One region of the Streptomyces sp. P1-3 genome, then DNA from elsewhere that is predicted to be linked to it. Evidence: riboswitches for the same ligand, from Rfam matches in the RefSeq annotation. Region 1 holds a riboswitch; each other region holds the start of a gene.
What was found. A riboswitch is a leader RNA that binds a small molecule or an ion and turns the genes downstream of it on or off. The one in region 1 is predicted to bind cyclic di-AMP.
Positions count from the first base shown of each region.

Region 2: it holds a riboswitch for cyclic di-AMP, as region 1 does, so the genes downstream of both, ACQUSR_RS19525 (NlpC/P60 family protein) here and ACQUSR_RS10100 (transglycosylase family protein) in region 1, are expected to answer to the same signal.
Region 3: it holds a riboswitch for cyclic di-AMP, as region 1 does, so the genes downstream of both, ACQUSR_RS20355 (transglycosylase family protein) here and ACQUSR_RS10100 (transglycosylase family protein) in region 1, are expected to answer to the same signal.
Region 4: it holds a riboswitch for cyclic di-AMP, as region 1 does, so the genes downstream of both, ACQUSR_RS30945 (C40 family peptidase) here and ACQUSR_RS10100 (transglycosylase family protein) in region 1, are expected to answer to the same signal.

Region 1 covers NZ_CP192512.1:2,475,905-2,483,497, forward strand. Annotated here, with positions in the region: gene ACQUSR_RS10080 (ABC transporter permease) at 794-1,582, shown strand; gene ACQUSR_RS10085 (MbtH family protein) at 1,762-1,998, opposite strand; gene ACQUSR_RS10090 (ATP-binding cassette domain-containing protein) at 2,230-3,216, opposite strand; gene ACQUSR_RS10095 (DUF4097 family beta strand repeat-containing protein) at 3,263-4,105, opposite strand; cyclic di-AMP (ydaO/yuaA leader) riboswitch at 4,656-4,837, shown strand; gene ACQUSR_RS10100 (transglycosylase family protein) at 4,843-6,030, shown strand; gene ACQUSR_RS10105 (hypothetical protein) at 6,165-6,440, opposite strand; gene ACQUSR_RS10110 (MFS transporter) at 6,579-7,593, opposite strand, start outside.
Region 2 covers NZ_CP192512.1:4,503,673-4,511,265, forward strand. Annotated here, with positions in the region: gene ACQUSR_RS19515 (NlpC/P60 family protein) at 1-945, opposite strand, end outside; gene ACQUSR_RS19520 (hypothetical protein) at 1,383-1,736, shown strand; gene ACQUSR_RS19525 (NlpC/P60 family protein) at 1,781-2,962, opposite strand; cyclic di-AMP (ydaO/yuaA leader) riboswitch at 2,971-3,137, opposite strand; gene pcrA (DNA helicase PcrA) at 3,294-5,825, shown strand; gene ACQUSR_RS19535 (peptidoglycan DD-metalloendopeptidase family protein) at 5,927-7,593, opposite strand, start outside.
Region 3 covers NZ_CP192512.1:4,684,665-4,692,257, reverse strand. Annotated here, with positions in the region: gene ACQUSR_RS20365 (FtsB family cell division protein) at 50-517, opposite strand; gene eno (phosphopyruvate hydratase) at 699-1,979, opposite strand; gene ACQUSR_RS20355 (transglycosylase family protein) at 2,165-2,875, opposite strand; cyclic di-AMP (ydaO/yuaA leader) riboswitch at 2,883-3,036, opposite strand; gene ACQUSR_RS20350 (transglycosylase family protein) at 3,293-4,441, opposite strand; gene ACQUSR_RS20345 (cytochrome P450 family protein) at 4,554-5,822, opposite strand; gene ACQUSR_RS20340 (DUF6479 family protein) at 6,154-6,567, opposite strand; gene ACQUSR_RS20335 (nucleoside triphosphate pyrophosphohydrolase) at 7,105-7,593, opposite strand, start outside.
Region 4 covers NZ_CP192512.1:7,257,455-7,265,047, reverse strand. Annotated here, with positions in the region: gene ACQUSR_RS30975 (hypothetical protein) at 1-580, opposite strand, end outside; gene ACQUSR_RS30970 (ABC transporter ATP-binding protein) at 577-1,278, opposite strand; gene ACQUSR_RS30965 (winged helix-turn-helix domain-containing protein) at 1,465-2,082, shown strand; gene ACQUSR_RS30960 (MFS transporter) at 2,079-3,377, shown strand; gene ACQUSR_RS30955 (hypothetical protein) at 3,405-3,581, opposite strand; gene ACQUSR_RS30950 (RluA family pseudouridine synthase) at 3,740-4,675, shown strand; gene ACQUSR_RS30945 (C40 family peptidase) at 4,668-5,177, opposite strand; cyclic di-AMP (ydaO/yuaA leader) riboswitch at 5,164-5,315, opposite strand; gene polX (DNA polymerase/3'-5' exonuclease PolX) at 5,621-7,360, opposite strand; gene ACQUSR_RS30935 (alpha/beta fold hydrolase) at 7,439-7,593, opposite strand, start outside.

The sequences.
Region 1 (7,593 bases):
CCTTGGGTCTTTCGGTGAGTACGGGGTGCAAGGTCGTTCAGGAGCCGACGTCGAAACCCGGCGAACATGACGTCCGGAACCGCCGCGGCCGAAAAGTGGAGCAATATTCTCGCCGCACTCGGGCGCGCACCCGCAACACCCGGAAAAACTACGGGCATCGCTGCGAAGATTAGAGGCGGGACCGCTCATCCGGCTACTTATTCAAGCCATTTGAGAGGCCTGTGGTGCGTGCGATCCTGCATTGCCCCGCCCACCGCGCCGCCGTCCCGTTGACAGGACAGCCACGCCCGCGATGGAACGGAATTGCGAATAGCCGCTCCAGCGCATTGGCGATAGCCGCCCGGCGGCCGGGCGGCCTGCTCCGCGTGGCCCCGGAGCGTCCCGGGGACGCGGCGGCGGACAAGCCGCGAGATCCGCGCCGAAACACCCGCACCCGCGGGCCGCGCACCTGGCCAGCCATGGTGCGCCACTCTGGCGCCTGTGCCGTCACCGGCTCGCCGACGCGGCGCCACCCTACACCCTTGGCGGTGCACGAGCACCTCCTACTACGGCGCCGAAAAGTCGCCGCAGCCGCGGAAATCCCGGCTGACCAGCGGATCGACCACCGATGTGCCACGCATGGCGCCATTGCGGCTCGCCATGGCGCCGTAGCTGTGCCATCATGGCGGCATGGGGCTTCGGGTGAGGCCGGGTCGCCGAGGGTGCACACCCCGATTCCCGACGGTGTCTTCCCTGCCCTCACCGGCCAGTCCAACCCGACGGTTCCCGTCCATCCGCAGAAGGAGAGCCTCCGATGAGCACCCCTACGTATGCGATGCGCGATTCGATGACGATGCTGCGCCGCAACCTCAAGCACGCGGCGCGCTATCCGTCCCAGACGGTCGCGCTCGTCGCGATGCCGATCCTGATGCTGCTGCTGTTCGTATACGTCTTCGGCGGAGCGCTCGGCAATGGCATCGGACTCCAGAACGACCGCGATGAGTACACCAACTACGTGACGCCCGGCATCATCCTGATGGCCGTCACCTCCGCGGCCATCACGACCGCCGTGTCCGTGTGCATCGACATGACCGAAGGCATCATCAACCGCTTTCGCACCATGGCGATCTTCCGGCCCTCGATCCTGACGGGCCATGTGGTCGGCAACGTCATCCAGACGGTGATCAGCCTCCTCCTGGTCATCGGCATCGCCGTCGCGATCGGCTTCCGGCCCAACGCCTCGCCCGTCGAATGGGTCGCCGCCGCGGGCCTGCTGGTGCTGCTCGCCTTCGCCCTCAGCTGGCTCTCGGCCGCCATGGGCCTGCACGCCCAGACCATCGAGACCGCGAGCAACGCCCCGCTGCCGATGACGTTCCTGCCCTTCCTCGGCAGCGCCGTGGTCACCCCCGACTCCATGCCGACCGGGCTGCGCTGGTTCGCCGAGTACCAGCCCTTCACCCCGATCAACGAGACGCTCCGCGGGCTGCTCCTCGGCACGGAGATCGGCAACGACGGCTGGGCCGCCCTGGCCTGGTGCGTCGGCCTGATCGTGGTCGGCTACGTGTGGGCCCAGGCGACGTTCAGCCGCGCGGTCAAGCGCTGAGAGAGGACACCCGGAGCCTTCGGGCTCCGGGCTGCGGACGTGGCGCGAGGGCCTCGTCGGACCGCCGAAACCGGCGGACCGACGAGGCCCTCAGTCGTGCGGTCTGACGGCGCACGGTCTCTGACGCCAGGAGTCCCACGGCGTGCGCTCTCACGCCGTACGGCGCGCGCCCCGCGGTCTCACGCCGTGCCGGCGGCGGCCGCGTCCGCGGCCATCGCCTCGCGCAGGCTCTTCGGCCGCAGATCGCTCCAGTTCCGCTCCACGTAGTCCAGGCACTCCTGCCTGCCATCCTCGCCGAACACGATCCGCCAGCCGTCGGGAACCTCGACGAACGACGGCCACAGGGAGTGCTGCTCCTCCTCGTTCACCAGAACGTAGAAGCGGCCATCGGCGTCGTCGAACGGATTGCTGCTCATCGTCCACTCCAATTCACGTCATTGAGGATTCGCCGACCTGCGGGCAGTGAATTGCCTCCGCGTACTCCACCAGGTCGAAGTGCACCTTCCTCGGCGATCGAGTCCCGCGTCAACTCATCGCCGACGACACCGCGTTCCGCGAGCCGGGAAAAGGGTGGGGCCCGGTGCTGTTTCCAGCACCGGGCCCCACCCTTGGGTGTCCCGCTGACGGGACGGTCGCGGCGAGTCAGCTCATCGCGCGGGCTCCGTGACCCGCGCCTGGCCGGGAATGCTGCTGCCGGTCAGGGCCAGGAAGACGTCGTCGAGGTCGGGGGTGTGCACCGTGAGCGCCTCGGCCTCGACCGCGGCGTCCTCCAGCCGGTCGAGCACGGCGCGCAGCGCGGGGATGCTGCCGTCGCTGGGGATCTGGAGGGTGAGCGCCTCGTCGTCGCGCATGGGCTGGCCCAGGGCGCGGGCGGCGGCATCGAGGCGGTGCGCGTCGGTGAACTGGAGGCGGATGTGCCCGCCGGGGACGCGGCGCTTGAGCTCGTCGGCGGTGCCCTCGGCCACGATCTTCCCGCCGTCGAGGACGGCGATCCGGTCGGCGAGCACGTCGGCCTCCTCCAGGTACTGGGTGGTGAGGAAGATGGTGGTGCCGTCGTCGGTGACGAGGTCGCGGGTGATCTGCCACAGGTTGCGGCGGCTGCGCGGGTCGAGGCCGGTCGTCGGCTCGTCGAGGAAGATGATGCTCGGCTTGCCGACCAGGGTCATGGCGAGGTCGAGCTTGCGCCGCATGCCGCCGGAGAAGGTGGAGGCGGGCTTGTTGGCCGCCTTGGTCAGTTCGAAGCGCTCGAGCAGCTCGGCGGTGCGCCGCCTGCCCTCCTGGCGCGGCAGGTGGAGCAGGTCCGAGATCAGGAGCATGTTCTCCTCGGCGGTCAGCAGGCCGTCCACCGCGGCGAACTGCCCGGTGACGCCGATCTCGGCGCGCACCGCGTCCGGGTTCCGGTCCACAACGTGCCCCGCGACCTGTGCCTGACCGCCGTCCGCGGCGATGAGCGTGGACAGGATCTGCACGGTGGTGGTCTTCCCGGCCCCGTTGGGGCCGAGCAGCGAGAAGATGGTCGCCTCGGGCACCTCCAGGTCGACCCCGTCGAGTACGACCTTCTCGCCGTACGCCTTGCGCAGTCCGACGGCGCTGATCCCCTTGGTCTGTGCGGTCATGGTGCTGGTGGCGGTCATCGCGCCCCTCCTTTTCGTAACTGTTGCGAAGGTCGTTCTCTGGAAGTCATGAGCGGTACGCGCGGCGGATCACGATGTCGCCGAGTACGGTGCGGGCGCGCACCTCGACGGTCTCGGCGCACTCGCCCGGCCCGTCGGCGGCGCCGAGCGAGGTGTGCACCGAGCCCGCCCGGGAGTTGATGTCGAGCCAGGCGGCGGTGCCCGGGTGGATGCCGACCTCGAAGTCGCCGGCCTGGGTCTGGAGTTCGACGGTGCCCCGGATCACCTCGTGGATCCGGGTGCTGCCGTTGGCGGCCTTCGAGGAGACGGCGCCGTGGGCGCGGCCGACGAAGACGTTCCCGTTGGCCACCCGCAGCCGCAGTTCGCCGGCGACGTCGTCGATCCAGGCGTTCCCGTTGGAGCTCTTGATCTCCGCGGTGCCGACGATCTCCCCGATCCGCACCTCGCCGGAACCGGTGGTGACCTCGGCGTCGCCCGCGGCACGGCCCACGGTGATGTCCCCGTGCTGGGTGCGCAGCCGCACCGCGCCCGCCTCGTCGAGCACGATGTCACCGGCCGTGACCTTGAGGCTGCACTCGCCCAACGGCCCCTCGCAGGTGAAGTCGCCCCTGCCGGCGGTGCCGTCCAGCCGCGAGCCGCGCGGCAGCGCGATCTCCACGTGGACGGCGCCGGGGTCGCTGAGCGGTGTCGGCCCCTTCGGGGCCTTGACCAGCAGCCTGCCGCCCGCGTACTCGACCCGGGTCAGCTCCGCGGCCCGCGTGTCGGCCTTGCTGTCATCTGAGCCCGGGTACACCTCGACGACGGTCTCCGCGCGGTCCCCCGCCGTGATCCGGGCGGCGCCGACCTCGATATGGACCGTGGCGCTGATCGGTTCTGGGGTGTCAAACATGGGCACGGCTGCCTCATCCTCGTGGTTGGGCCGGGCGGAGACAGCCGGCGTACGGCGTGAGGTCCATGCCGCCATCATGGCACAGTCGTGGCGCCATGGCGAGCCATAGTGGCACCACGTGCGCCACGGCGACCAGGACCGGCCGAGCGGCGCGGCGACCGGCGACACGGCCGGCCACCGCGGGCCGGATCCCCAACCCGCAGCTCAAACCGGACTTTTAACACCTCATGCCGTTATAGCGGGCCGCCGTGGCCGAGGTCACAGGAATAGCGATGAACCGGTGACCACATCGTGGCGCCGCATAAGCATTGCGTCAGTTCGGTTACCCCATGCTTTTCCGTCACGCCATTGTGCAAGATCTCCATTTCGCTGCGAAAGAGATCCAAAGCGCAGCGTGACATAAATACCGAGTCAAATCGGAAATGGATCACCGGCGCATGTCACGCGGCTTGTGACCGCGAAATTCTTCCGCTTACGGTGGCCGCCGCTCCCGCAGCCATAGAGGCTCGGGAGACCCGAAGCCGGAGCGCCGAATCCTGCCGCCGGCCAAGGAGAAACGACGACGCATCACGGCAGGAGCGGGGGAACCAGGTAAGTGCCGAGTCGCGGACAACCCGCGAACCGGCTTGGGGTGAAGACGCGTTGCGGTGGCGGTGAATGCCGCCCGATGACGCGGCCGGGCAACTCCAGCCCGAACCCGACAGCTCACCTCGCAGGCGTAGGAGAGGAACACCCCTATGTCTGCTCGCGGACGTCACCGTCGCTATAACCCCGGCCGAATCGCCAAGGTCTCGCTCGCGCTCGCCGCGAGCGGTGCCGGTGTGGCCCTTCCCCTCGTCGGCGCCACGTCGGCCAACGCCGCCTCCGTAGAGACCTGGGACAAGGTCGCGGACTGCGAAAGCACCGGCAACTGGAGCATCAACACCGGTAACGGCTTCTTCGGCGGCCTGCAGTTCACGCAGTCCACCTGGGAGGCCTTCGGCGGCACCAAGTACGCGCCGCGCGCCGACCTGGCCACCAAGGACCAGCAGATCGCCATCGCCGAGAAGGTCCTCGCCGAGCAGGGCCCGGGCGCCTGGCCGGTGTGCTCCGCCAAGGCCGGGCTGGCCCAGGGCGGTCCCGCCCCGGCGATCTCCCCCGACGGTGCGAAGGCCGCCCCCGCGGCTGCCCCGAAGGCCGCGGCTCCGAAGGCCGAGGCGCCTAAGGCGGCGCCCAAGGCCGGCCCGAAGCACGCGAAGCCCGCCGCGCCGGCGCAGGACGAGACCTACACCGTCGTCAGCGGCGACACGCTGTACAAGATCGCCCAGACGCACGGCGTCGAGGGTGGCTGGCAGGCCGTCTACGAGGCCAACCGCGAGGTCGTCGGCGGCAACCCGAACCTCATCTTCCCGGGTCAGGACCTGTCCCTGACCGAGCAGGCCGCCGAGCCGCGCGCCCCGAAGCACGCCGCGCCGAAGCCGGCCGCCCCGAAGCCCACGGCCCCCAAGCCCGCCCCGGCGCACACCGAGGCCCCGGCCGCCACCGGCTGGACCGCCCCGGTCGACGCCGCGATGGGCACCCCGTACCACCAGGCCGGCAGCGCCTGGTCCAGCGGCTACCACACCGGCGTCGACTTCCCCGTCGGCACCGGAACCGGCATCAAGGCCGTCGGCTCCGGCACGGTCGTCTCCGCCGGCTGGGGTGGCGCCTACGGCAACCAGGTCGTCATCCGGCACGAGGACGGCAAGTACAGCCAGTACGCGCACCTGTCGTCCCTGTCCGTCACGGTCGGCGAGACCGTGAACGGCGGCGAGCAGATCGGCCTGTCCGGCACCACCGGCAACAGCAGCGGCCCGCACCTGCACTTCGAGATCCGCACCGCCGCCGGCTACGGCTCGGACGTCGACCCGATCGCCTACCTGCGCGCGCACGGCGTCAGCATCTGATCCTCCCGGCACCAGCCGACGTCGATCAGACAGCGCTCCCGCGTCGTCACAAGACCCACGCCCGAGGCTTCCGGCCCGCACTTCCCCCCTGCGGCGCCGGACGCCTCGGGCGTCGGACTTTCCCGGGTGGGACATCACTCCTGTGGGGGGCTCTCCTCGGGGAGGCCGTCCTCCGGGGGGCCCTCCTCGGGCAGGCTCTCCCACGCCTCGCCCTCGGCCCGTAGCTCGTAGCCTCCCGCTTCCGCGATCGACCGCGCGTGCGCCCGGCTGCGGAGCGCGACCTCATGGGTCTCGCTCTTGACCTCCGCGTGCACGCCCGCGGTGTCCGTGATCGCCTCGATCGAGTGCGTCTCGTAAACGACGCGCCCTGGCTCCACCGCGCTCCAGACCACGTACATGCTCGCTGTCATCGGGCTCACTCCCCGAAGAAGAGTCCCCTGAAGGTCCCCTGTCCTTCATGATCCCACCGATGGGGGGCGGCCTCCCGCCGTCTGCGCCATACGGGCGGATCCGGGTACCGGAACGTAGGCGTTCCGGTACCGACGGTGTCACCCGCGCTCCGCACGCCCCACCCGGCCCAGTACCCCCGCGCTGACCAGCGCCAGCACCGCCAGCGCTCCTCCGCACCACATCACGCTGGAGAGCGCGATCTGGTCGGCGGCCCGGCCGCCGAGCAGCGCGCCGAGTGAGATGGCCAGGTTGAAGACCGCGACGAACAGGGCCGAGGCCGCCTCGGGCGCCTCCGGTGCGGAGCGCAGCACCCAGTTCTGGGCGGTGACGGAGACGCCTCCGTACGCCAGACCCCACAGCACCAGCAGCACGACGGCCCCGGCGGTGGTCCGGCCCAGGAGCGGGACCAGCAGCTCGGCCGCGGCCAGCAACGCGCACAGGACCATCAGCGTCCGGCGCGGGTCGCGGTGGGCCACCGAACCGGCCAGGAAGTTCCCGGCGACGCCCGCCACTCCGTACACCAGCAGCAGCGTGCTGATCAGGCCCGCCCCGACGCCGGACACGTCCTCCAGCACCGGCCGCACGTACGTGTACGCGCCGAAGTGCGCCACCACCAGCAGCCCGGTGGTGACCAGCCCGGCCCGGAGGCGGGCGTTGCGGAACAGCGCGGACACCTCGCCGAGCCGGACCGGGCGGTCGGCGGGCAGCGGAGGCAGCAGGACGGCCATGGCGACCGTGACGGCCAGCGCCAGCGCGCAGACGCATCCGAACGCCGCCCGCCAGCCGGCCAGGTCGCCGATCAGCGTCCCGGCGGGCACCCCGAGCACCGAGGCGACGGCGACGCCGCTGAAGATCAGGGAGGTGGCGGCGCCCGCGGACCGCTCGGGCACCAGCCGGGCGGCCAGACCGCCCGCGATGGCCCATACGCCGCCGATGCTGACGCCGACCATGACCCGGGCGGCGAGCAGAACGGGGAAGGTCGGCGCGAGGGCCGACACCAGATTGGCGACGGCCAGCAGGCCCATCAGTCCGCACAGCACCAGCCGCCGGTCCAGTCGGCCGACGGCGACGGCCAGCAGCGGGGCGGCGACCGCGGCGACCAGGCCGGGGACG
Region 2 (7,593 bases), 2.0 Mb from region 1:
CGTCCCCGTGGTGATCTGGGTGTACGTGGTGCGGGGCAGGTCCACGCCCGCCGCCCGCCACGCCGCCTGGGCGAGCCCCGAGCAGTCGTAGCCGGAGGGCCCGGTCGCGCCCCATACGTACGGCTTGCCGAGCGCCCCGTACGCGTACGACACCGCCAGCGCCGCTCGGCCCGTCGGGGGAGTGACGGGGGTGCGGGTCCCCCTGGCCGTCCCGCGGTCGGCGTGCGGCTGGTGTCCTCCCCGGCCGTCCCCGCCACCGGTGCCGCCGCCGACCGCGTCTCCGTGGCCGGTGAGGTCGCCGCCGCCGGACTCCGCGAGGAGCTTCGCCCGCTGCTTCGCCGTCAGCCGGTCCAGCAGCGCTTCCGCGGCGTCGAGCTTCTTCTCGATGGTCCTCTTGTGCCGGGCCAGTGCCTCGCGGGAGCGGTTCAGCTCGCTCAGCTTGCCGCTCGCCTCGGTGCGTACCTGCTTCAGCCCTCTTATCTGCCGGATCAGCCGGGCCACGGCCGCGCCCTGGCGGCTGCCCGCGCGGTCGGCGAGCGAGGCGCGGTCCAGGTAGTCCTCGGGGGAGGACGACAGGGCGAGTTGGAGGCCGGGGGCGACGGCGCCGGAACGGTACTGCGCGGTGGCGTACGAACCGAGCGCGTTACGGGAGGCGTTGAGGCGGTCCGTCCTGCGGGCGGCCTCGTCCTGCAGCGCCTCGTACGCCGTGTGCGCCGCCTCGGCGTCCGCCCGCGCGCCGTTGTAGCGCTCGGTGACCTCCTCGGCCTGCCGGTGGTAGCGGTCGACCTGCGCCTTCACCTCGGCCGGGGTGAGCCGGGGCGCCGCGTGCCCGGTGCCGTCGAGGGCCGTGGCGGCGGTCGCGGCGCCCGCCAGGGCGATGGTCGCGGCCCGGCGGACGGTGCCGCCTGCGAACGGACGCTGCCTGGGCTTCCGGTGCGAGGCCACGGCGGTGGGTCACTTCCTTCCGAGCGGGCGAGGCGGCGGCCCGTGCACGGCCGACGCCGTACACAGGGGAGCGGGCCGCCGCCTGGAGCAGGAAGCTAGACCCCGTCGTCGGGCGAGGACACGGTGAAGGCCGGGAATGAGCGATTTCGGTGGATCGCGGACCGCGGCTGACCGGTCGGCTCACCGAGTGCCGGAACGTTCGCGCACGCGGATGACCGAAGCGGCGATCCGCACCCGGCGAGGACGCTCGCGGTGCTATGGGCGAACCGGCCACCGGTGCCGAGTCGCCCGATGCCGAGTCGGCTCCGGTGGCCGGTGGCCCGTCGACGGTGGCCGTGGTCCGCCGTCGCTCGTGGCCGGTGGCCGGTAGCCCGTAGCCGCGAGGCGACCGGCCCGGCCGTCGTGGCGGCCGCGGGCGCGGGCTACGCTCCGAGGCCATGGACGCAACTCTGCACGCCTTCGTCGGCCTGCACATCATCGGTATCGCCGCGCTGCTCGGCGGCTTCCTCACACAGATGAAGCTGATAGGCGCGGGCGAGGCCCGGATGTCGCCCTCGATGCTGCACGGCGCGCTGACGATGCTGGTGACGGGCATCGCGCTGGTGGGGCTCAACCAGGCCGACGGCAACAGCCTTGACAACGTCAAGATCGGCGTGAAGATGGCGCTGCTCGTCGTCATCCTCGGCCTGGTCTACGTGAAGCGGGACGAGGAGAAGGTGCCCGCCCCGCTCCTCGGCACCGTCGGGCTGCTGACCACCGCCAACATCTTCATCGCGGTGATGTGGACCTGAGGAGCCCCCGAGGAGGCTCCGAGCAGGCTCTGAGCAGGCCGGTGCTACGCCGGGCGGACGCTCCCGTAGATCGGCATCTCGGTTATCGGCGCGATCTTCACGTTGTCACCCGGCTTCGGCGCGTGGATCATCATCCCGTCGCCTATGTACAGCCCGACGTGGCTGATGTCGTCGTAGAAGAAGACCAGGTCGCCCGGCTTGAGCTCGGACGTCGACACGCGCGTGCCGACCTTCACCTGGTCCCACGTGGTGCGCGGCAGCGTCACCCCCGACGCCTTCCACGCGGCCTGGGTCAGCCCCGAGCAGTCGAAGGAGTTCGGGCCGGTGGCGCCCCATACGTACGGCTTGCCTATCTGGGCGCGCGCGAACGCCACGGCCTGCGCGGCCTTGGTGGAGTCGGAGGGCGCTGACGGGTCCGTGGTGCCGGAGCCGGAGCCGGAGCCTGAGCCGCTGCCGGAACCAGTACCGCTGCCGTCGTCCCCCTGCTGCTCCTCCTGGCGCCTGCGCTCCTCCTCCGCCTGCCGCTGCTTCTCCGCCAGCTCGGCCGCCTTGCGCCGCGCCTCCGCTTCCTTCTTCTTCTCCAGCGCCGCCAGCCGTGCCTTCTCCTCCGCGGTCAGCTGGGACAGCAGCGCCCGGGCCTGGGACAGCTTCTCCTGGATCGTCTTCTTCTCGGCCTTGAGCTTCCGCTCCGACGCGGTCAGATCCGCCAGGCTCCGGGTGGCCTTGCCGCGCTGCCGGGCCAGCTCCGTCTGCTGCGTACGGAAGTCGTCGACCGCGTCCTTCTGCCGCCCGGTGAGCCGGTCCATCAGGTGGTTCTGGTCGACGAAGCCCTGCGGGTCGTCGGCCAGCAGCAGGGTCGCGGTGCCGTCCATCCCGCCGTGCCGGTACTGGGCGGCCGCGTACGCGCCCAGGGTGCGCCGTGCCTCGTTCATCTTCTCGGTACGGGTGGCGGCCTCGTCCAGCAAGCGGTTCACCTCGGTCCGCTGCTTGCCCGCGGCCTCCGTGGCCGCGTTGTACTTCTGCGTGGCGGTACCCGCCTGCCGGTAGAGGGCGTCGACCTTCTTCCTCACCTCCTCGACCGTCGGCTTCGGCGCCCGTGGCGCGGCGTTCGCCGTCTGCGACAGGAGGGTGACCGAGGCGAGGGCGGCGGTGGTGACACCCACGGCCGTGCGGCGGCCGGCGGGCGATTCGAGCAACCGGGGACGCGGTTTGCGGTGCGACGCCAAGGGAGGCGACTCCTTCCGTGGACCGCCTACCGGGTTAGCTGTCGGGTTCGGGCGTACGGAAGGCTGCCCTACGGCCGTACGTGCGACGTACGGGCCGATTCACCCCAGATGGTGCGGGTGGGTCCCCGGCTCCGGAACCGCCTGATGGGCGGGCCGGACTCGGCGGCGGCGGCACGCGCCGGCTTCGGTCGCCGGCAGGGAGCGGGCCGCCTGACGGAGCACGCTAGCCAACCTCTGGGGCACCTGGGAAGGCTGGTGTTCGATTTGTCCGAGATCTTTCCGTGACATTGTCGTGTCGGCTGTCAGTGCCGGGCCCTAGACTCGGTGGGCGATGAGCAGCAGCCTCTTTGACGACAGCTTCCTGGCGAACCTCGACGGCGCGGCACCCGGAGCCGCCCCCGAGGAGCTTCCGCCACCGCCGGAGGACCCCGAGCACGACGGGTATCCGGCCGGCCCGGCCGCGGAGGAGGTGCCGCACGACCTCTTCGGCGACACTTTTAGCGTGCCCGTACCCAGGGAGCCAGGCCAGGCCGGTCAGGCGCGGGAGCCGTACTACCGCAACGGCGCGCCCCGCCCCGCCGTGGACTCCGCCGCGCTGCTGGAGGGGCTGAACGACCAGCAGCGGGCCGCCGTCGAGCACCACGGCGCGCCGCTGCTCATCGTCGCGGGCGCCGGATCCGGCAAGACCCGCGTCCTCACCCACCGCATCGCCCACCTCCTCGGCGCGCGCAAGGTGCACCCCGGCTCCATCCTCGCGATCACCTTCACCAACAAGGCCGCGGGCGAGATGAAGGAGCGGGTCGAGGAGCTGGTGGGCCCGCGCGCCGGCGCCATGTGGGTGATGACCTTCCACAGCGCGTGCGTGCGCATCCTGCGCCGCGAGTCGAAGAAGCTGGGCTTCACGTCCTCGTTCTCGATCTACGACGCCGCCGACTCCAAGCGGCTGATGGCCCTGGTCTGCCGGGATCTGGATCTGGACCCCAAGCGCTTTCCGCCCAAGTCCTTCAGCGCGAAGATCTCCAGCCTCAAGAATGAGCTCATCGACGAGGAGACCTTCGCCGACCAGGCCGCCGACGGCTTCGAGAAGACGCTCGCCGAGGCGTACGCGATGTACCAGGCGCGGCTGCGCGAGGCCAATGCCCTGGACTTCGACGACCTCATCATGACCACGGTCAACCTGTTGCAGGCGTTCCCGGACGTCGCCGAGCACTACCGCCGCCGCTTCCGGCACGTCCTGGTGGACGAGTACCAGGACACCAACCACGCGCAGTACACGCTGGTGCGTGAGCTGGTCGGCACGGGCACTGACAATTTCGACCCGGCCGAGCTGTGTGTGGTGGGCGACGCCGACCAGTCCATCTACGCCTTCCGCGGCGCCACCATCCGCAACATCCTCCAGTTCGAGGAGGACTACCCGGACGCGCGCACCATCCTGCTGGAGCAGAACTACCGCTCCACGCAGACGATCCTCAGCGCGGCCAACGCCGTCATCGAGCGCAATGAGAACCGGCGGCCCAAGAACCTGTGGACCGAGGCCGGGGCCGGGGCCACCATCACCGGTTACGTCGCCGACACCGAGCACGACGAGGCGCAGTTCGTCGCCGACGAGATCGACCGGCTGACGGACGCGGGCGACGCCAAGGCCGGAGACGTCGCCGTCTTCTACCGCACCAACGCCCAGTCCCGTGTCTTCGAAGAGATCTTCATCCGGGTCGGCCTGCCCTACAAGGTCGTCGGCGGCGTGCGCTTCTACGAGCGCAAGGAGGTCCGGGATGTCCTGGCCTATCTGCGGGTGCTCGCCAACCCCGAGGACACCGTCCCGCTGCGCCGCGTCCTGAACGTGCCCAAGCGCGGTATCGGCGAGCGCGCCGAGGCCATGATCGAGGCCCTCGCGCTGCGCGAGAAGATCTCCTTCGCACAGGCCCTGCGCCGCGTGGACGACGCCTACGGCATGGCGGCGCGCTCCGCGATCGCGGTGAAGCGCTTCAACGTGCTGCTGGAGGAGCTGCGCACGATCGTGGAGTCCGGCGCCGGACCCGCCACCATCCTGGAGGCGGTGCTGGAGCGTACGGGATATCTGGCCGAGCTCCAGGCGTCCACGGACCCGCAGGACGAGACCCGTGTCGAGAACCTCCAGGAGCTGGCGGCCGTCGCCCTGGAATTCGAGCAGGAGCGGACCGAGGAGGAGCCGGGCACCCTGGCGGAGTTCCTGGAGCGGGTCGCGCTCGTCGCCGACTCCGACCAGATCCCCGACGAGGACGCGGAGGGCACCGGCGTCATCACCCTGATGACCCTGCACACCGCGAAGGGCCTGGAGTTCCCCGTCGTCTTCCTCACCGGCATGGAGGACGGCGTCTTCCCGCACATGCGCGCCCTCGGCCAGACCAAGGAGCTGGAGGAGGAGCGGCGGCTGGCGTATGTCGGCATCACGCGCGCGCGGGAGCGGCTGTACCTGACGCGGTCGACCCTGCGCAGCGCGTGGGGGCAGCCGGCGTACAACCCGCCGTCCCGCTTCCTGGAGGAGATCCCCGACCAGTACGTGCAGTGGAAGCGGACGGGGCCGTCGGCGCCGTCGGCCTCGATGGGCGCGGTGTCGGCGATCACCTCGGGCCTGTCGTCCGGGCTCTCCGCTTCGCGCGCCCGGGGTGGCGCGGGCGGTGCAAGCGGTTTCGCGACCCGGCGGGCCAAGGACCGTCCGGTGGTCTCGCTGGCCGTCGGAGACCGGGTCACGCACGACTCGTTCGGTCTGGGCACGGTGATGGCGGTCAAGGGCAGCGGCGACGGGGCGGAGGCCACGATCGACTTCGGCGACGAGAAGCCGAAGCGGCTGCTGCTGCGGTACGCGCCGGTGGAGAAGCTCTAGCGCTCGCGTCGCGCCGGGCGTTGTCCGCGCTCGGCGCTGTCCTGGCTGTCATGGCTGGACGGGCTTGCTGGACGGGCTTGGAAACAAGCCCGTCTGAGGGCCTACATCGGGTCGAGGCCGTGACCGCGCAGCCACGGCAGCGGGTCGACGGCCGAGCCGGCGCCCGGGCGCACCTCGAAGTGGAGGTGCGGGCCGGTGGAGTTGCCGGAGTTGCCCGAGTACGCGATGACGTCCCCGGCCTTCACGGAACCGGATCGGATCTTGGTGCTGCTCAGATGGCAGTACCAGGTCTCGGTGCCGTCGGGGGAGGTGACTATCGCCATGTTGCCGTACGCGCTGTTCCACTGCGTGCGGACGGTCCCGTCGGTGGCGGCCATGACCGGCGTGCCGTAGCTGACGGGGAAGTCGATGCCGGTGTGCACGGACATCCAGTTGATGCCCGCCTGGCCGTACTGGGCGCTGAGGCCGTGCTGCGCCACGGGGAGCGCGAACTTGGGGCGCAGCGCCTCCTTGCGGGCGGCCTCCTCGGCCTTGCGCTTGCGCTCGGCCGCCTGCCGCTCCTTGAGGTCGATGCGCTCCTGGGTGCGGTTGGCGCGGTCGGCGAAGTCGTCGGCGCGGTCGGCCAGTCCGGCGAGCTGGGTGTCCATCTTGCTGTTGGCCACCGAGGGCTTGACGGAGCCCGGGTCGGGCGCGGCCTGCGTCGTCGAGTCGTCCTTCTTGCCGTCCTCGCCGCCGATGCCGCCGACGGCGGCCGCGGCGACGGCCGTCACGCCCATGATGGCGACGGAGGGCACGGCGACGGTGAGCAGCGCGGAGCGCTTGGGGCGGGAGGAGGACGTGCGGCGGCGGTTGCGGCTGTCGCGGCTGTCGCGGCGGGATCCGCCGTTCCGGCGGGGACCGCCGGGACCGGTGGCGGCGGAGACCAGTACGGGCTCGTCGTCCCGGTCGTCGGCACCGGCCGCGTCGACGCCGGCGGCCGACCCGGGGGCGGTCGCCGCGTCGGCCGGGAGGCCGAAGTCCGTGCCGGACTCGGGGAGGTCGGCATCGGCGCCGGAGCCGAAGCCGGGCCCGGTGGCGGAGTCGGCTTCGAACCCGGTCGCCGGATCGGCCTCGTACGGCTGGCCGATCAACTGCTGCTCGTAGACGGAGTCACCGGTGGCCCAGGCGGTGGCGTCCCAGGTCTGGGTCAGGCCGGAGTCGACGCCGTTGGCGTCGTAGGTCCCGGTCCCGCCCCACAGGGCGGTGTCGTGGGCGCCGGTGTCGGCGGCGGCATCGGTGTCGTACGCGTCGCTGACGTCCCAGTGACCGCTCGTGTCCCACTGGCCCGTCGTGTCCGCGGAGCCGTCGTGCGGGCCGGGGATGTCGGCGGAGAGCTGATAGCCGCCGGTGTCCCACGCCGTGCCGGTGCCGGTGCCGTCCAGGCCGGTGGTGTCGTAGGCGCCGGTGTCGTAACCGCCGGTGCCGAAACCGCTGGTGTCGTAGCTGCCCGTGTCGTAGCTGCCGGTGCCGTACGCGGCTGGCTCGGCGGTCTGCTGCGCGGCGGCGCCGAAGTCCCACTGGCCGGAGGTGTCGTAGTGGCCGGTGTCGTATGACCCGGTCCCGTACTGGCCCGTGTCGTATCCGGTGGCGACCTCGCCGTAGGGATCGCCCGGCACGGAACCGTAGAGGGGGTCGCCTTCGCCGTAGGCGGCGCCGAGGGCGTCGAACGTACCGGTGGAGTAGCCGTCAAACCCGGCATAGGCGTGCTGAGCGCCCTGCTGCTCGCCGT
Region 3 (7,593 bases), 2.2 Mb from region 1:
GGAATGGGGCGACCGGCGGGCCCCGGGCTGCTGTGACGGCGGAGTCCGGTCAGCGGCGGGCGGCCGCGTCCGCCGTGTCCACACCGTCCCACAGGTTGCGGTACCACGGGCGATTAGCGGCCGCGCTGTGGTCGGCGGAGCGGTCGGCGTCCTGCGCGTCGCCGGCGACGCTGTAGCCGGTCTCCCCCGGCCGGACGTAGTGCAGCCGCTCGCGCGCCAGCCGTTCGATGTACGCGGGGTCCTGCAACCGCGCCTTCTCCTCGCGCAGCCGCTTCTCGTCGTCGCGCGCCTGCTGGGCCTGCCGCCGCTGGTCGGCGATCTCCGAGCGCTGGGAGATGTACTGGCGCATCGGATAGGCCAGCGCGATGACGAGGGAGCAGACGACCAGGGCCAGCATCGCCGCGCGGCCGGTGAAGCGGTTGCGGCGGACGCGCGCGCGGTAGACGCGGGCCGCTGCCTGCTCGCCGAAGCTCTTGAGCCTGGTCGCGGTGGAGAACCGGTCCCGGTCCCCGGCCATGTCCGCCTCCACTGCCTCGTCCGTGTGCGTCCGTACGTCGTCCGTGTTGCGTCCGTAGTACGTCGTCCGTGTGCGTACGTACGTCCCCGCACACGGTACGGGACCGGGTACGGGGACGTACGGACGACGGGCGGTCAGCCGTTCAGCCGGGCGTTCGGCCCCGGCCGGGCTTCGGGGGCTCTCAGCCCTTGAAGCGCGGGAAGGCGGAGCGGCCCGCGTACACCGCGGCGTCGTCGAGGATCTCCTCGATGCGCAGCAGCTGGTTGTACTTGGCGACGCGCTCGGAGCGGGCCGGGGCGCCGGTCTTGATCTGGCCGCAGTTGGTGGCGACGGCCAGGTCGGCGATGGTGACGTCCTCGGTCTCGCCGGAGCGGTGGGACATCATGCACTTGAAGCCGTTGCGCTGGGCCAGCTCGACGGCGTCCAGGGTCTCGGTCAGCGAGCCGATCTGGTTGACCTTGACCAGCAGGGCGTTGGCGGCGGCCTCGTCGATGCCGCGGCCCAGACGCTCCGGGTTGGTGACGAACAGGTCGTCGCCGACGAGCTGGACCTTGTCGCCGAGCTTGGCGGTGATGGTCTTCCAGCCGTCCCAGTCGTCCTCGAACAGCGGGTCCTCGATGGAGACCAGCGGGTACGCGGCGACGAGCTCGGCGTAGTACTCGGTCATCTCGGCGGCGGTGCGGGACTGGCCCTCGAAGTTGTACGAGCCGTCCTTGTAGAACTCGGAGGCGGCGACGTCCAGCGCGAGCGCGATGTCCTGGCCGGGGGTGTAGCCGGCCTGCTTGATGGCCTCCAGGATCAGGTCCAGGGCCTCGCGGTTGGAACCGAGGTTCGGGGCGAAGCCGCCCTCGTCTCCCAGGCCCGTGGACAGGCCCTTGGCCTTCAGGACGGCCTTGAGGGTGTGGTACACCTCGGTGCCCCAGCGCAGGGCCTCGGAGAAGGACTCCGCGCCGATCGGCGCGATCATGAACTCCTGGATGTCCACGTTGGAGTCGGCGTGCGAGCCGCCGTTGAGGATGTTCATCATCGGCACCGGCAGCAGGTGGGCGTTGGGGCCGCCCAGGTACCGGAAGAGCGGGAGGTCGGACGCCTCGGAGGCGGCGTGCGCGACGGCGAGGGAGACGCCCAGGATGGCGTTGGCGCCGAGCGAGGACTTGTCCGGCGTGGCGTCCAGGTCGAACATCGCCTGGTCGATCAGGCGCTGCTCGGTGGCGTCGTAGCCGACCAGCTCCGGGCCGATCTGCTCGATGACGGCGAGGACGGCCTTCTCCACACCCTTGCCGCCGTAGCGGTTCTTGTCACCGTCACGCAGCTCGAGGGCCTCGAAGGCGCCGGTCGAGGCGCCGGACGGCACGGCAGCACGGCCGGTGCTGCCGTCGTCGAGGCCGACCTCGACCTCGACCGTGGGGTTCCCTCGCGAGTCGAGGATCTCGCGAGCTACGACGACGTCGATGGACGGCACGAGGTTCTCCTTCGTTGGTCTGCGGCTTAGCAGCATGAGCCTAACCGGAGCGGCGGGCTGCCCCCGCCCGACGCCCGGCCTGTAAGACGCGGAGTGCCCGGACGGGCTGTCTCGACAGCCCGTCCGGGCCTGGGGCGGAGCCCCGGAGAAAGAGCGGGTCAGCTCAGGTGCAGGCGCTGGCCGGGTCAGCTCAGGTGCAGGCGCTGGCCGGGGTAGATCAGGTCGGCGTCGGCGACGACGTCGTCGTTCAGCTCGTAGAGCTTGTGCCAGCCGCCCTCGACGTGCCGGGCCTCGGCGATCGTGGAGAGGGTGTCGCCGGCCTTCACCGTGTACTCGCCGTCGCCCTTGGGCACGGCGCGCTCGGTGGAGCGGGTGGTGGGCGCCGGCTGGGCCTGGCGCTCGGTCTGCTGCGGGGCCTGCCGCTGGGGCTGCGCCTTCGGCTGGGCCGGGGTCTGCGGCTTCGGCTGGGCCTTGGGCTTGCTCTGCTGCTGCGACTGGGTGGAGGCCGAGGAGCCGCCCTCGTAGCCGCCGCTGGTCAGGTTCTTGCCGCAGACCGGCCAGGCGCCCTTGCCCTGCCCGGCCAGGACCTTCTCGGCTATCTGGATCTGCTGGTCCTTGGTGGCCTGGTCGGCGGTCGGGGCGAACGCGGTGCCGCCGTACGCGGCCCAGGTCGATGCCGAGAACTGCAGGCCGCCGTAGTAGCCGTTGCCGGTGTTGATCGACCAGTTGCCGCCGGACTCGCACTGGGCGACCTGGTCCCACTGGTTGGTGGTCGCCGCCGAGGCGTGGGTGGCGCCGAGCAGCGGGACCGCGACGGCGGCGCCGGCGACACCGGCGAGCGTGGCGATCCGGGTGGCCTTGGAGGGACGACGATGCTTGCCCTTGGACTTGAGCATGGTTGGTTCGTTTCCTCACCGACGCCTGCGAGGTGAGCTGTCGGGTTCGGGCGTGTGAGTGGCCCGGCCGGATGCGCTGCCGCGCACCCGGCTTCACCCCTAGCCGGCGGACCGGCGCAAAATCGTGGGTCCCCCGCTCCTGCCTTCGGCGCTTACGCGTCGACAACCCCCCGACCGTTGGCAGGACTCGGCGTGTCGGTCGGCGGTGCCCGCGGTGGCGAGCGATGACGACGGTAAGCACAGCCCCCGGGAGAGCTCAAACCCCAACATCCGTGGAAACTCAGCCCTGTTTGCGCCCAGGGAACCATCATCTCCGCAGGTCAGACCCACCCTGTTAAGGCGGGATAAGGCAGACACACCCGAAAATGCGAAGAGACTCATGTCTCATTTTCATCACGGCGGGCGAGATGGCCCGAACTAGCGTTCGTCGCCGTTCAGGACAAGGCGCTGACCTGGGAGGATGAGATCCGGGTCAGCGCCCACGAGGCTCTCGTTGGCGTTGTAGAGCGCGGGCCAGCCGCCGGGGACGTCGTGCTCGGCCGCGATGGCCGACAGGCTGTCACCGGAGCGCACCGTGTAACGGTCCCGGCCGTCGCCCGAGGGGTTCGCGCCGCGGTCGCCGTCGCCGCGCGAGGCATGCCGTCCGCCGCGCCGCTCGCCGTCGCCGGCGCCGTCGCCGGCGCGGTCGTCCGGTTCGCCGCGGTGCTTGCCGGTGCCGGGCTGCGGTGCGCGCCCGGGGTCGGCGTCCGGACGGGTCGGGGTCGCACCGTCGTCCGTACGACCGTCCGCGCCGTCGTCCGTACGGCCGTCCGCGGGGTCCTCCGACGGCGTGTGCGCCGGGTCGGCGTCCCGCTCCGGGTCCGTACGGTCCGTGGAGCCCTTGCCGTCCTCGTCGGCCTTGTCGCCCTTGCCCTCGTCGGCCTTGCCGTCTTCGTCGGCCCTGCCCTCGTCGGTCTTGCCGTCCGTGTCGGCCTTGCCGTCCTCGGGCGCCTTGCCGTCCGCGTCGCCATCCGTACGGTCGCGGTCCGCGTCCGACGTGTCGTCGGAGCCGGAGTCAGAGTCGGAGTCGGGCTTCTGGGTGGACGTGTCCTCGTCGGCGGGCTTCGTCGAGTCGGCGTCACCTCGGTCCGGCTCCTCGGCCCCGGTGGTGGGCGGCTGGGTGCTGCCGGGGTTCACCTCGGGAGCCTCGCCCCCGTCCTTGAGCCCGGCGTTCAGCGCGCAGCTGGGCCAGGCCTGCGGCCCGCGGTCGGCCAGCATCGTCTCGGCGACGGCTATCTGCTGCGAGCGGCTGGCCAGATCGGGACGCGGGGCGTAGGACGTACCGCCGTAGCTCTTCCACATGTCGAGGGTGAGCTGGAGGCCGCCGTAGAAGCCGTTGCCCGCGTTGGCACTCCACGTACCCCCGCTCTCGCATTCGGCGACCCGATCCCACGTGGCCGTGTCGGCGGCGTGTGCGCCGGTGGCGCCCAGGAGCGGAAGCGCGATGCTCGCGCCGGTCACCCCCGCCGCGACGACGATTGCCGGAGCCTGACGGGGGCGGCGGTGTCTACCGGTCCCGGAGCGCATGCGGTTGCCTCTCGTGTGGCGGCTGAGTTGAGGCTGAAAGATAATCCGACCGCCAACGAGTCACAAGCCGATGTAGCGGAGGTCACGCCCCGATCACGGTGCTGACCGCCCGTCAACTTCCTTCTGGGGTGAACGTTACGGGGAGCGTGCGCAGCCCTCGCATAATGAGTCCGCCGCGCCAGCGCAAATCGGACGGATCGCCGTCGAGCGCCAGGTCGGGGAGGCGGCTCAACAGGGTGGCGAGAGCGGTCCGCGCCTCCAGCCGGGCCAGCGGCGCGCCGAGGCAGTAGTGGATGCCGTGGCCGTAGCCGAGGTGCTGGTTGTCGGCGCGCGCCAGGTCCAGGACGTCGGGCCGTTCGAAGCGCTCGGGGTCGCGGTCGGCGGCGGCCAGGACGACCAGGACGGGGTCGCCTTCGGCGATGCGCTGCCCGCCGAGGACCAGCGGCTCGGTGGCGAACCGCCAAGTGGCGATCTCCACGGGGCCGTCGTAGCGGAGCAGCTCCTCGACCGCGGTGGCGAGCAGGGCCTCGTCGCCGTCGGCCAGCGCGGCCTGGAAGCGCTTCCGCTGCTCCGGGTGGCGCAGCAGGGCGTAGGTGCCGTTGCCGATGAGGTTGACCGTGGTCTCGAAGCCGGCGAACAGCAGGATGAAGGCCATGGCCGCGGCCTCGTTCTCGGTGAGGTGCTCGCCGTGGTCGCTGGCCCGGATGAGCCCGGAGATCAGGTCGTCGGCCCCGTCCTCGCGCAGCGACTCCCGCTTGCGGTGGATCAGTTCGGCCAGATACGTCCGCATCTTCTTCACGGACCGGGCGACGCCGCCGCGCGGCCCCCCGCCGTGGCGGATCATCATGCCCGCCCAGTCGCGGAAGTCGTCCTGGTCCTCGGGTGGTACGCCCAGCATGTCGCAGATCGCGTAGATGGGCAGCGGGAAGGCGAACTCGTGGATGAGGTCGGCCTCGCCGCGCGCCGCGAAGCCGTCGATGAGCCGGTCGGTCAGGTCCTGGACCCGCGGGGCGAACTCCGCCACGCGGCGCGGTGTGAACGCCTTCGACACCAGCCGCCGCAGCCGGGTGTGGTCCGGCGGATCGATGTTGAGCAGATGGGTCATGAGGCCCGCGCTGCGCTCCCCCGGGATGCCGACCTTCCCCTTGCCGTGGGCGTTCTCGCTGTGGTGAACGGGGTTCTTCGACAGCCGGGAGTCGGCGAGCGCCTGCCGCGCGTCGGCGTACCGCGTCACCAGCCAGGCCTCGACTCCGCTGGGCAGAGCGGTCCGGTGCACGGGGGCGTGGTCGCGCAGCCAGGCGTACGCCGGGTAGGGGTCGGTGGCGAACTCCCAGGTGAACAGGGGCGGCGGAGCGGGCACGGGGGAAAGCTGGTCAGGCACGTCGCGACCGTATCGCGCGGCCGTGCGCGGCGGATCGGGGCCGGCCGCGAGGGGCCCGGCGGTCGCGGCGGTCGCGGTCTGCCGCAAGGGACCCGGCGGCTATCAGGGACTCGGCGGTCACGGGCATCCGGCACCGCCGACCGGCCCGCACCGTTGGCCGCCCCGCACCACCGGCGGACCCGCGCCGCTTCCCGTCGCACCGCGCCGCACCGGGCCGTCCCACATCGCCGCCGTTTCTCGCCGCACCAGGCCGCACCGGGCCGTCCCACATCGCCGGCCGGCCCTCAGCGGCGGCCGGTCGTCGCGACACCCAGCCGTCGCGGCCGGGCCGTCAGCCGGTGCCCCACGAGCCGCTGCGTCCCGATGTCCACTTCGGCGGCGGCTCGTCGGTGTCCGACGGCTGGCTGCCGAAGTTGCCGAACTCGTACGGCATGTGCCGCACACCGTCGTGCGGGACCTCCATCGGCTTGCGGCGCTGCGTCTTCACGTCCGTCGGATGCGAGTCCTGATGCCCGGGCCCGTGATCCGGCGACGTCAGCCGACCGCTCTCGTACTCCTGCTCCGTCTCCCAGGCGCCGGCGCGCGGCTGAGGCTCCTGAGAGGGCGGGAGCTCCTTGTTCTTGACCCTGATGCCCAGCCACACGGCCAGGATGAGGCCGATGACGATGCCTATCCCCGCGACGAGCGGGCCGATGCCGACCAGGTGGTCTCGGGCCGCGAGCGGAACAGTGCTGTATGTGCCCATATGTTCTTCATACCCCTATTAGCGCCCTTGCGCGAGAGTGCGCCGGGTACGGGCCGGGGATGGGCGGGCCGGAGGTGGACCGGGGGTAGGCCGGGGCAGACCGGGGACGGGGACGGGCGTAGACCGGGACGAGCTGGGGGCAGACCGGGGACGGGACGGGCGCAGACCGGGACGGGCCGGGGGCAGACCGGGGACGGGACGGGCGCAGACCGGCGGCGAGCCGGGGGCAGACCGGGGACGGGACGGGCGCAGACCGGCGGCGAGCCGGGGACAGACCGGGGACGGGACGGGCGCAGACCGGCGGCGAGCCGGGGACAGACCGGGGACGGGACGGGCGCAGACCGGCGGCGAGCCGGGGACAGACCGGCGGCGAGCCGGGAGCAGACCGGCGCTGAGCCGGGGGGGCAGACCAGCGCTGAGCCGGGGGGGGCAGACCGGCGCTGAGCCGGGGGGGGGCAGACCGGCGCTGAGCCGGGAGCGCGTCCCCCGGGCCTGCGGGGGACGCGGCCCCCCGGGCCGTCGGCGGGAGCCGCGGGGTCAGACCGCGGCGTCCCCGGCCCGCGCGGCGCCGTCCCCGGCCCGCGCGGCAGCGTCCCCCGCCCGCGCGGCACCCTCCGCCGCGCCCTCCGCGGCGCGGATCGCGTCCCGGTAGGCGCGGGCCGCCGCCCGCAGCGCCGTCTCCGGCTCGACCCCCTCCGCCTCGGCGCGCAGCGCCAGGGCCAGCAGTTCGTAGCCCGGCCCCTGACCGGCGGGGACCGGCACCTCCAGTCCGGCGGTACGGGCCCGGGAGGCGAGCTTGGCGGTGAGCGCGAGGGCGGGCTGCCCCAGCGGCACCCCGTCGGTGACCGAGGTGCGCTGCTTCTCGATCGCCTTGGTGCGCAGCCAGTGCGCCTTGACCTCGTCGGCGGTCTCGGCGGTCTCCTCGCCGAAGACATGCGGATGGCGGTGGATGAGCTTGTCCACGATGCCGCCCGCCACGTCGTCGATGGAGAACGGCTCGTCCGGGTCGTCCTGGGCGATCCGGGC
Region 4 (7,593 bases), 4.8 Mb from region 1:
GCACGGCGAGACCGACCGAGAGCCACAGCCACGGCCGCAGCACGGCCGCCCGGCGGACCGGTTGGGCCAGCAGCCAGCCGACGGTCGGGCCGGGGACGACGACCGGGCCGCGCCACAGCGCGTCACGGGCGGCGAGCAGTGCGGTGGCGACCGTGACCAGGGCGAAGGCGGCGGGCAGCGCATGCTGGACGGCCTCGCCCGCCTCGCTGTAGTCGGCGCCGAGGTGTACCTGCCGCACGAAGTGGAAGGCGTAGCCGCTGCCGTAGCCGACGGCGATGAGCAGGACACCGTAGACGGCGACGGCGAGATCGCGGCCCTTCTGCCGACGGTGCTCCCGTCGCTTGACCCGCAGCCAGCGCAGGGCCTCCCGCGTGCGGTCGTCGTCGGCCTCGGACCAGACGGCGTCACCGGGTTCGGGCGCGGCCGTGTCGCCGATGTCGGGCGCGGCCGCGTCGTCGGGGTCGCGTACGGCGGCGGCGGCGCGCGCGGACAGCGCGCCGTTGTCCGCCCCGGGCGGGGCCGGTCCGTCCTCCGGGCCTTGCCAGGCCCGCTGCGCGGCGGTCCTCGCCTGGTCGGTCATGCGCGCACCCCCAGGCGGGCCAGTACCTGCGCAGGGGTGCCCTCGGCGATCACCCGGCCGTCTTCCAGGGCCACCACGCGGTCGGCGACCGCTTCGGCGAGTTCCGCCTGGTGGGTGGCGAGGAGTACCGCGACGCCGTCCTCCTTCTCCGCCACGAGCAGCTCCGCCAGGCGAGTGCGGGCTCCGGGGTCGAGGCGCTGCTCCGGTTCGTCGAGGATGAGCAGATCCCGGGGCCGGACCAGCGCGGCGGCCAGCATCAGGGACTGCATCTGTCCGGACGACAGCGATCCGGGCAGGGCCGCGGCGTGGTCGGACAGGCGGCGGTCGGCCAGCACGTGGTCGATCCAGGCGTCCGCGTCGGCCACCGCGTGCGCGACGGCGACCAGTTCCAGATGTTCGCGAACCGTGAGGTCCGGATAGCAGGCGACCATGTCCCCGACGACGGCGACGCGGGCCCGGACCTCCGGATCGTCCTCGCGGACCGGGCGGCCCGCGAACCGCGCCTGGCCGGTGGTGGGCACGTCACGGCCCGCGGCGATGCGCAACAGGGTCGACTTTCCGGAGCCGTTGTGGCCGAACAGCGCCGTGCAGGTGCCGGCGGCCACGTCGAGATCCAGCGGATGCAGCGCCTGCCGTTCGCCGTACGTGCGGCTCACCCCGCTCAGCCGCAGCAGCGCTCCCCCCGTGTCCCCACCCATATCCGCTCGGCCCCCCTGTGATCGATTCCGGTCCCGCCCCGACCCTAACCGCAATGACCTCAATGGCCGCGATGACCGCGATGACCTCAATGAGCGCGGCAACCGTGGTGGCCCGCCATGCGACTTACAGAGTATCCTCTGCAAATTCCTCTTTGCAGAGGATACTCTGCACTCTACGATGCCGGCATGACCCAGAAATCCAGCCCAACGCCCGGACCGGAGCAGCCCGTTCGGCATCTCGACGCCCGCAGTCTGCGCGGGCTCGCACATCCGCTGCGGATGCGCATCCTCGACCTGCTCACCCTCGACGGCCCGGCCACCTCCGCCCGGCTCGCCGCGCGCCTCGGCGAGAACACCGGCACCGTCAGCTGGCACCTGCGGCACCTCGCCGAACACGGCTTCATCGAGGAGGAGAGCGGGCGCGGCACCAGGCGCGAACGCTGGTGGCGGCGGGTGGAGGCGACCAATGTGCTCAACACGGCGGAATTCCAGGACGACCCCGACAGCCGGGGCGCGCTGTCGGTCTACACCCATGAGCTGGCCCAGCAGCAGTTCGACCGGGTCGTGCGCTACTTCGCCGAGGACTGGGACGCCGAGTGGCGCAACGCGGGCAGCGTCTCCCACTGGTCCGGCCTGCGGATGACGCCGGAGCAACTGGCCGCGCTGAACGCGGAGCTGATGGACGTGATCGCACGCCACACCCCGCCCCCGGACGCCGAGCCCGACCCGGACGCCCTCCCCGTCGTCGTACAGCTCCAGTCGTTCCCGCGGAAGGCGTCCGCCCCGGATCGGAGTCCGGCGTGAAGACCCGCGGCGACGGCGGGCTGCTGCGCCGGCACCGCGACTTCCGGCTGCTGTGGTGCGGTGAGACCGCCGGGAAGTTCGGTGCCGCGGTGTCCGGGGTGGCGATGCCGATGGCCGCCGTCTCCGCCCTGGACGCCGGCACCTTCGAGGTCGGCCTGCTCAGCGCCGCCGGCTGGCTGCCCTGGCTGGCCATCGGCCTGCCGGCGGGCGCCTGGGTGGACCGGACGCGGCGCAGGCCGGTCATGCTGACGGCGGCCGCCGTCTCGTGCGCGCTGTTCGCGTGTGTGCCGGTGGCCGCCTGGTGCGGCGTGCTGTCCATCGGTCTGCTGCTGGCCGTCGCCCTGCTGGCGGGGGCGGCCTCGGTGTTCTTCCAGACCGCCTACAGCGCCTATCTGCCCGGCCTCCTCGACCCCGCGGACCAGGCCGAAGGGAACGCGAAGCTGCACGGCAGCGCGTCCGCCGCGCAGATCGCCGGGCTGGGGTCGGGCGGCGTCGTCGCGCAGCTGGCGGGCGCGGTCAACGCGATGTCCGCCAACGCGGCCACGTTCCTGGTGTCGTTGGCATGCCTGGCGCGCATCCGGCACCGCGAGCCGCGCGGCCCCCGCTCGACGCGACCGCGGCGAGCGCTGGCCGGCGAGGTACGGGAGGGGCTGCGGCTGGTCGCGCGGGACCCGTGGCTGCGTACGCTGACGCTGTTCGCGGCGGCCTCCAACTTCGCCTTGATGGGGTACCAGGCGATTCTGGTGGTCTTCCTGGTCCGCGAGGTCGGGCTGGCGCCCGCGACGGTCGGCGGGCTGGTGGCGGCGGCCGGGTCGGGCGGGGTGGCCGGGGCCTTCCTGGCCCGCCGGGTCGCCGCCCGGATCGGCACGGCCCGCGCGACCTTGGTGTGCGAGGCGGGGTTCGCCGTGTTCGCCCTGCTCATCCCGCTCACCACGCCGGGCGCCGGGGTTCTGCTGTACGTCTCCGGGGGCTTCTGCGTCGCCGCGGGCGTCGTCGCGGGCAACGTGCTGAAGGCCACCTTCCAGCAGAGCTACTGCCCACCGGAGCTGCTGGGCCGGCTCACCGCGACGTCGGCGTTCCTCAACTACGGAACGCTGCCCCTCGGGGCCCTGCTCGGCGGCGCGCTCGGCACGGCGCTCGGCGTCCGTACCACCATGTGGATCATGACGGCGGGAGTGCCGCTGGCGGGGCTCATCCTGCTGTGCTCCCCCCTCGCACGGGTGCGTGACCTGCCGGTGTCCCGGATGCGGCCGGCGCCGGAGGACTGCCCGTCCGACGCCTGTCAGCCCGCCTAGACCGGGTCACCGTACGACGGCCTCCGGTCACAGGTCGTTGTCGCGCTCGCCTTCCGCCTGGGACGGCGTGGTGCGGGGGACGTCCGGGTGCTTCTCGGTTCCGGGCAGCTTCCTGCCGGGCGCCTCGTTCTCGTCGTCCCGTTCTCCCTCGGCCTGGGAGGGGGTGTGCTCCCACGGAGACGGAGAGGGGGTCTGCTTCTGCATGGCTGCTCCTTCCGGACCCGCCCGGCGCCCGCCGCCCGGGGCCGTCGGCTCTCCGAGTACCCCGTACGGCCCGGTCCACCCCTGACCCCGGGCGTCCGGCACCGGGCCGGGCTGGGCCGGGCCGGGCCGGGCCGGGCACGCCATAGGCTGGCAGCACGATGAGACGCAGAACCACCGCCCCGCCCGCCCCCCTGCCGCAGCGCGACGGCATCGATCCGGTCCGGCTGCGGCTGCCCGCCGAAGGGGCCTGGGCGACGATCCGGGACCACCTGGTCGACCGGCTGCCCGCGCTCGGGCCCGGTCTGATCGACGCCCTGCTGGACGAGGGCGGGATCGTCGGGTCGGACGGGCCCGTCGCACCCGGTGCCCCGTTCGCACCCGGGGCCTTCCTGTGGTTCTACCGGCCGCTGCGCCCGGAGGTGCCGGTCCCCTTCGAGCTGGATGTGCTCCACCGCGACGAGAACCTGCTGGTGGTGGACAAGCCGCACTTCCTGTCCACCATGCCCCGCGGCCGGCATGTGACCGAGACCGCCCTGGTACGGCTGCGCCGGGATCTGGGCCTGCGCGAGCTGAGCCCCGCCCACCGGCTGGACCGGCTCACCGCGGGCGTCGTGATGTTCGTGATCCGGCCGGAGCACCGCAGCACCTACCAGTCGCTGTTCCAGGACCGCGCGGTGCGCAAGGAGTACGAGGCCGTCGCGCCGTACGCCCCCCGGCTGGCGCTGCCGCGGACGGTGCGCAGCCGGATCGTCAAGGAGCGCGGGGTGATGGCCGCGCGGGAGGTGGCGGGCCCGCCCAACAGCGAGAGCCGTATCGAGCTGGCCGAGCGCCGGGGCGGGCTGGGCCGCTACCGGCTGCGCCCGGTGACCGGGCGCACCCATCAGCTGCGGGTGCACATGAACGCCCTCGGTGTGCCGATCCTGGGCGACCCGGTCTACCCGGTCGTCGGCGACCCCGCCGCCGACGACTTCAGCGAACCGCTGCAACTGCTCGCCCGGGAGTTGGCGTTCACCGATCCGGTCACCGGGCACGAGCACCGGTTCACCAGTCGGCGCACCCTGCGGTCCTGGCCCGCCCCGGCACCGTCTAGTTGACCCGGCCGTACCAGACCTGACGGGTCCAGATCCTTTCCAGCCGGACCGACTTACCCGGCTTGGGTGAGTGCCAGATCTGATTCTTACCGGCGTAGATCCCGACGTGGTACACGCTGCCGCCGGAATGGAAGAACACCAGATCACCGGCTTTACGGGAACCGGCGGAAAGGTGCCGGGTCTTGTTGTACTGGGCGGCCGCCGTACGCGGCAGCGTACGGCCCGCCTTCTTGTAGGAATAGAGCGTCAGCCCGGAGCAGTCGAACCGGTTGGGGCCGGCCGCTCCATATACGTAAGGTGCGCCCTTCTTCGATGCGGCGACCTTCAGCGCCTTGGATGCCAAGGTCGCCGCCTGTGCGTCGGAGCTCATACCCGGGACCAGCAAGGACGCGGTGACGGTCGCCACGGTGAGCGCCGAGACCCGACCCGTCCTGGATATGAGCGCGGGTATACGGGGAAGCACGGGTTTGCGAGAAATCGCGGACATGCCGAAGCCCTTCGTCATCCGCCTGCGAAAGATGACCTGTCGGGTTCGGGCCGGCGAAGTTGCCCGGCCACATAAGTGGCTTCACCCCAAGGACCACCGCGTTCGTGGTCCGCCGTGCTTGGGTCTCCCGCTCCTGCCGCTGTGCGTATCTGTCCGGCCATCCGGTGCGGCGGCAGGACTCGGCGTCCGCCCGGACGGTCCCGCCTCGGTGACGGGATCTTGTACCGGGAGGAGATCCTGCACCATCAACCGTCGGATTTCAGAGCCGAGATGGCTTTCTGTGAACTTCTTCACGTCGGCCGCATTACGGAATTCCGAGGCCACGGGAGACTCCGCACTCCTTCACCAAGGGGTACGAACTTGCCTTCGTGCAGCGGGAGTTGTTATCTCACGAAGGAATGGAATCCGCCTGGTGGAGCAATCGATTCCGGCATGTGCCTCAGGCCGGGGCCGGTCCGGGGTCAGGAGGCGGCGGAGCGCTTCCGGCCGTCCCGCAGGAAGCGGCGCAGCCGCTGGAGCGGCCAGGTGTTGATGATGTCGTCGGGGGTGAGCCAGCCCCGCTGCGCGGTGCCCACGCCGTAGCGCATGTACGCCAGATGAGGGGTGGCGTGGGCGTCGGAGTTCACCGCGAACTTCACGCCGTACCGCTTGGCGCGCAGGATCTCCTCGTCGCCCAGGTCGAGCCGTTCGGGATGGGCGTTGACCTCCAGCGCCGTGCCGGTTCTGGCGCACGCCTCGAACACCGCGTCGAAGTCGGCGTCGATGGCGGGGCGCTTGCCGATCCGCCGGGTGGTCGGGTGGCCGATGACCGCGACGTACGGGTTCTCGCAGGCCCGTATGAGCCGCCGGGTCTGCGCCTCCCGGCTCTGGTTGAAGTGCGAGTGCACCGAGGCCACGCACACGTCGAAGCCTTCGAGGAAGTCGCCGGGCCAGTCCACGTCCCCGTCGGGGCCGATGTTGAGCTCGGTGCCGTGCAGCACCCGCATCCGGCGGTGCTCGCGGTCCAGTTCCCGCACCCGCTCGCGCTGGGCGAGCATCTTCTCGTCGGTCATCCGCTGCATGACCAGGTCCGGGGCGTGGTCGGTGACGGCGTAGTACGCGTAGCCGCGGGCCGCCGCGGCGGCGACCATGTCCTCCAGCGGGGCGAGGCCGTCGGTGAGGTCGGTGTGCGTGTGCAGGTCGCCGCGGATGTCGTCCTCGGCGACCAGCTCGGGGAGTTCACCGCGCAGCCCGGCGGCCACCTCGCCGCGGTCCTCGCGCAGGGTCGGCGGGATCCAGGGCAGGCCGAGCCGGTCGTAGATCTCCTCCTCGGTCTGCGAGGTGATCTTCCTCCCGCTCTTGGCGTGGAACAGGCCGTACTCGGACAGCTTGAGCTTGTGGCGCACCGCCATCTCGCGGATTCTGATGTTGTGCGCCTTCGACCCCGTGAAGTACTGGAGGCCCGCGCCCCATGAGTCGGGGGGCAGCACCCGCAGATCCACCTGGAGCCCCTTGGTGGTGCGGATGGAGGTCTTCTTCTCCCCGTGCGCGATGACCTCGGCGGTGTACGGCAGACCGCTGAACGCGTCCATGAACGGCGCCGACCGGGCCGCGGCGACCAGGACGTCGACGTCCCCGATGGTCTCCTTCATCCGCCGCAGCGATCCGGCGTACGTACAGCCCTCGCACCCGGTGACCCGCGACAGCTCGGAGACGACCTGCTCGGCGACGTCCATCGCGGCGCTGAGCAGGATGCGGCCGCCCGCCTTCTGCATGAGGGCGATGCCGTGCAGGATGTTCTCCTCGGTCTTCGGGCCGAAGCCCTTGACGTCGCGCAGCCGCTCCTCGTGGAGGGCGTCGAGGAGCTCGTCCACGGAGGAGATGCGCAGCTCCTCGTAGAGCGCCATGGCCTTCTTGGGGCCGAGCATGGGGATGGTCATCAGCTCCCGGACCCCGGCCGGGATCGAGACCCTGACCTCCTCGATGGTGGCGACATGCCCGGTGCGCAGGTACTCCACGACCTTGTCGGCGATCGACTTCCCCACGTTCGGGATCTCGCGCAGGCCCTTGGCGTCGAGTTTCGAGACGTCGGCGTGGTAGCCGCCGATCGCGCGGGCGGCCTTCTCGTAGGCACGCGCCTTGAAGGCGTCGCCGCCCGTGATCGCGATGAGGTCGGCGTACTCCTGGAGCAGGGCCGCGACCTCGTCATTGGGCCGCACCATGTCTCCACAGGTGCCCCGATGGGCGCGGACGACACCTGGCCCGGGTGGTGCGCCGTACGGACACCCGGGCCGTTCGGGTCACCGTCGGTGCGCGGTCGGCGACGGCGGGGCCGCCGCCGACCCCAGGTGGTCGACCAGTGCCGCCGCGACCGGTGCCACGACCTCCGGCGCGATCATGTGGCCCATGTCCGGGACGGTCAGGAGGCGGGCGCCGCGGATCGCCTCGGCGATGA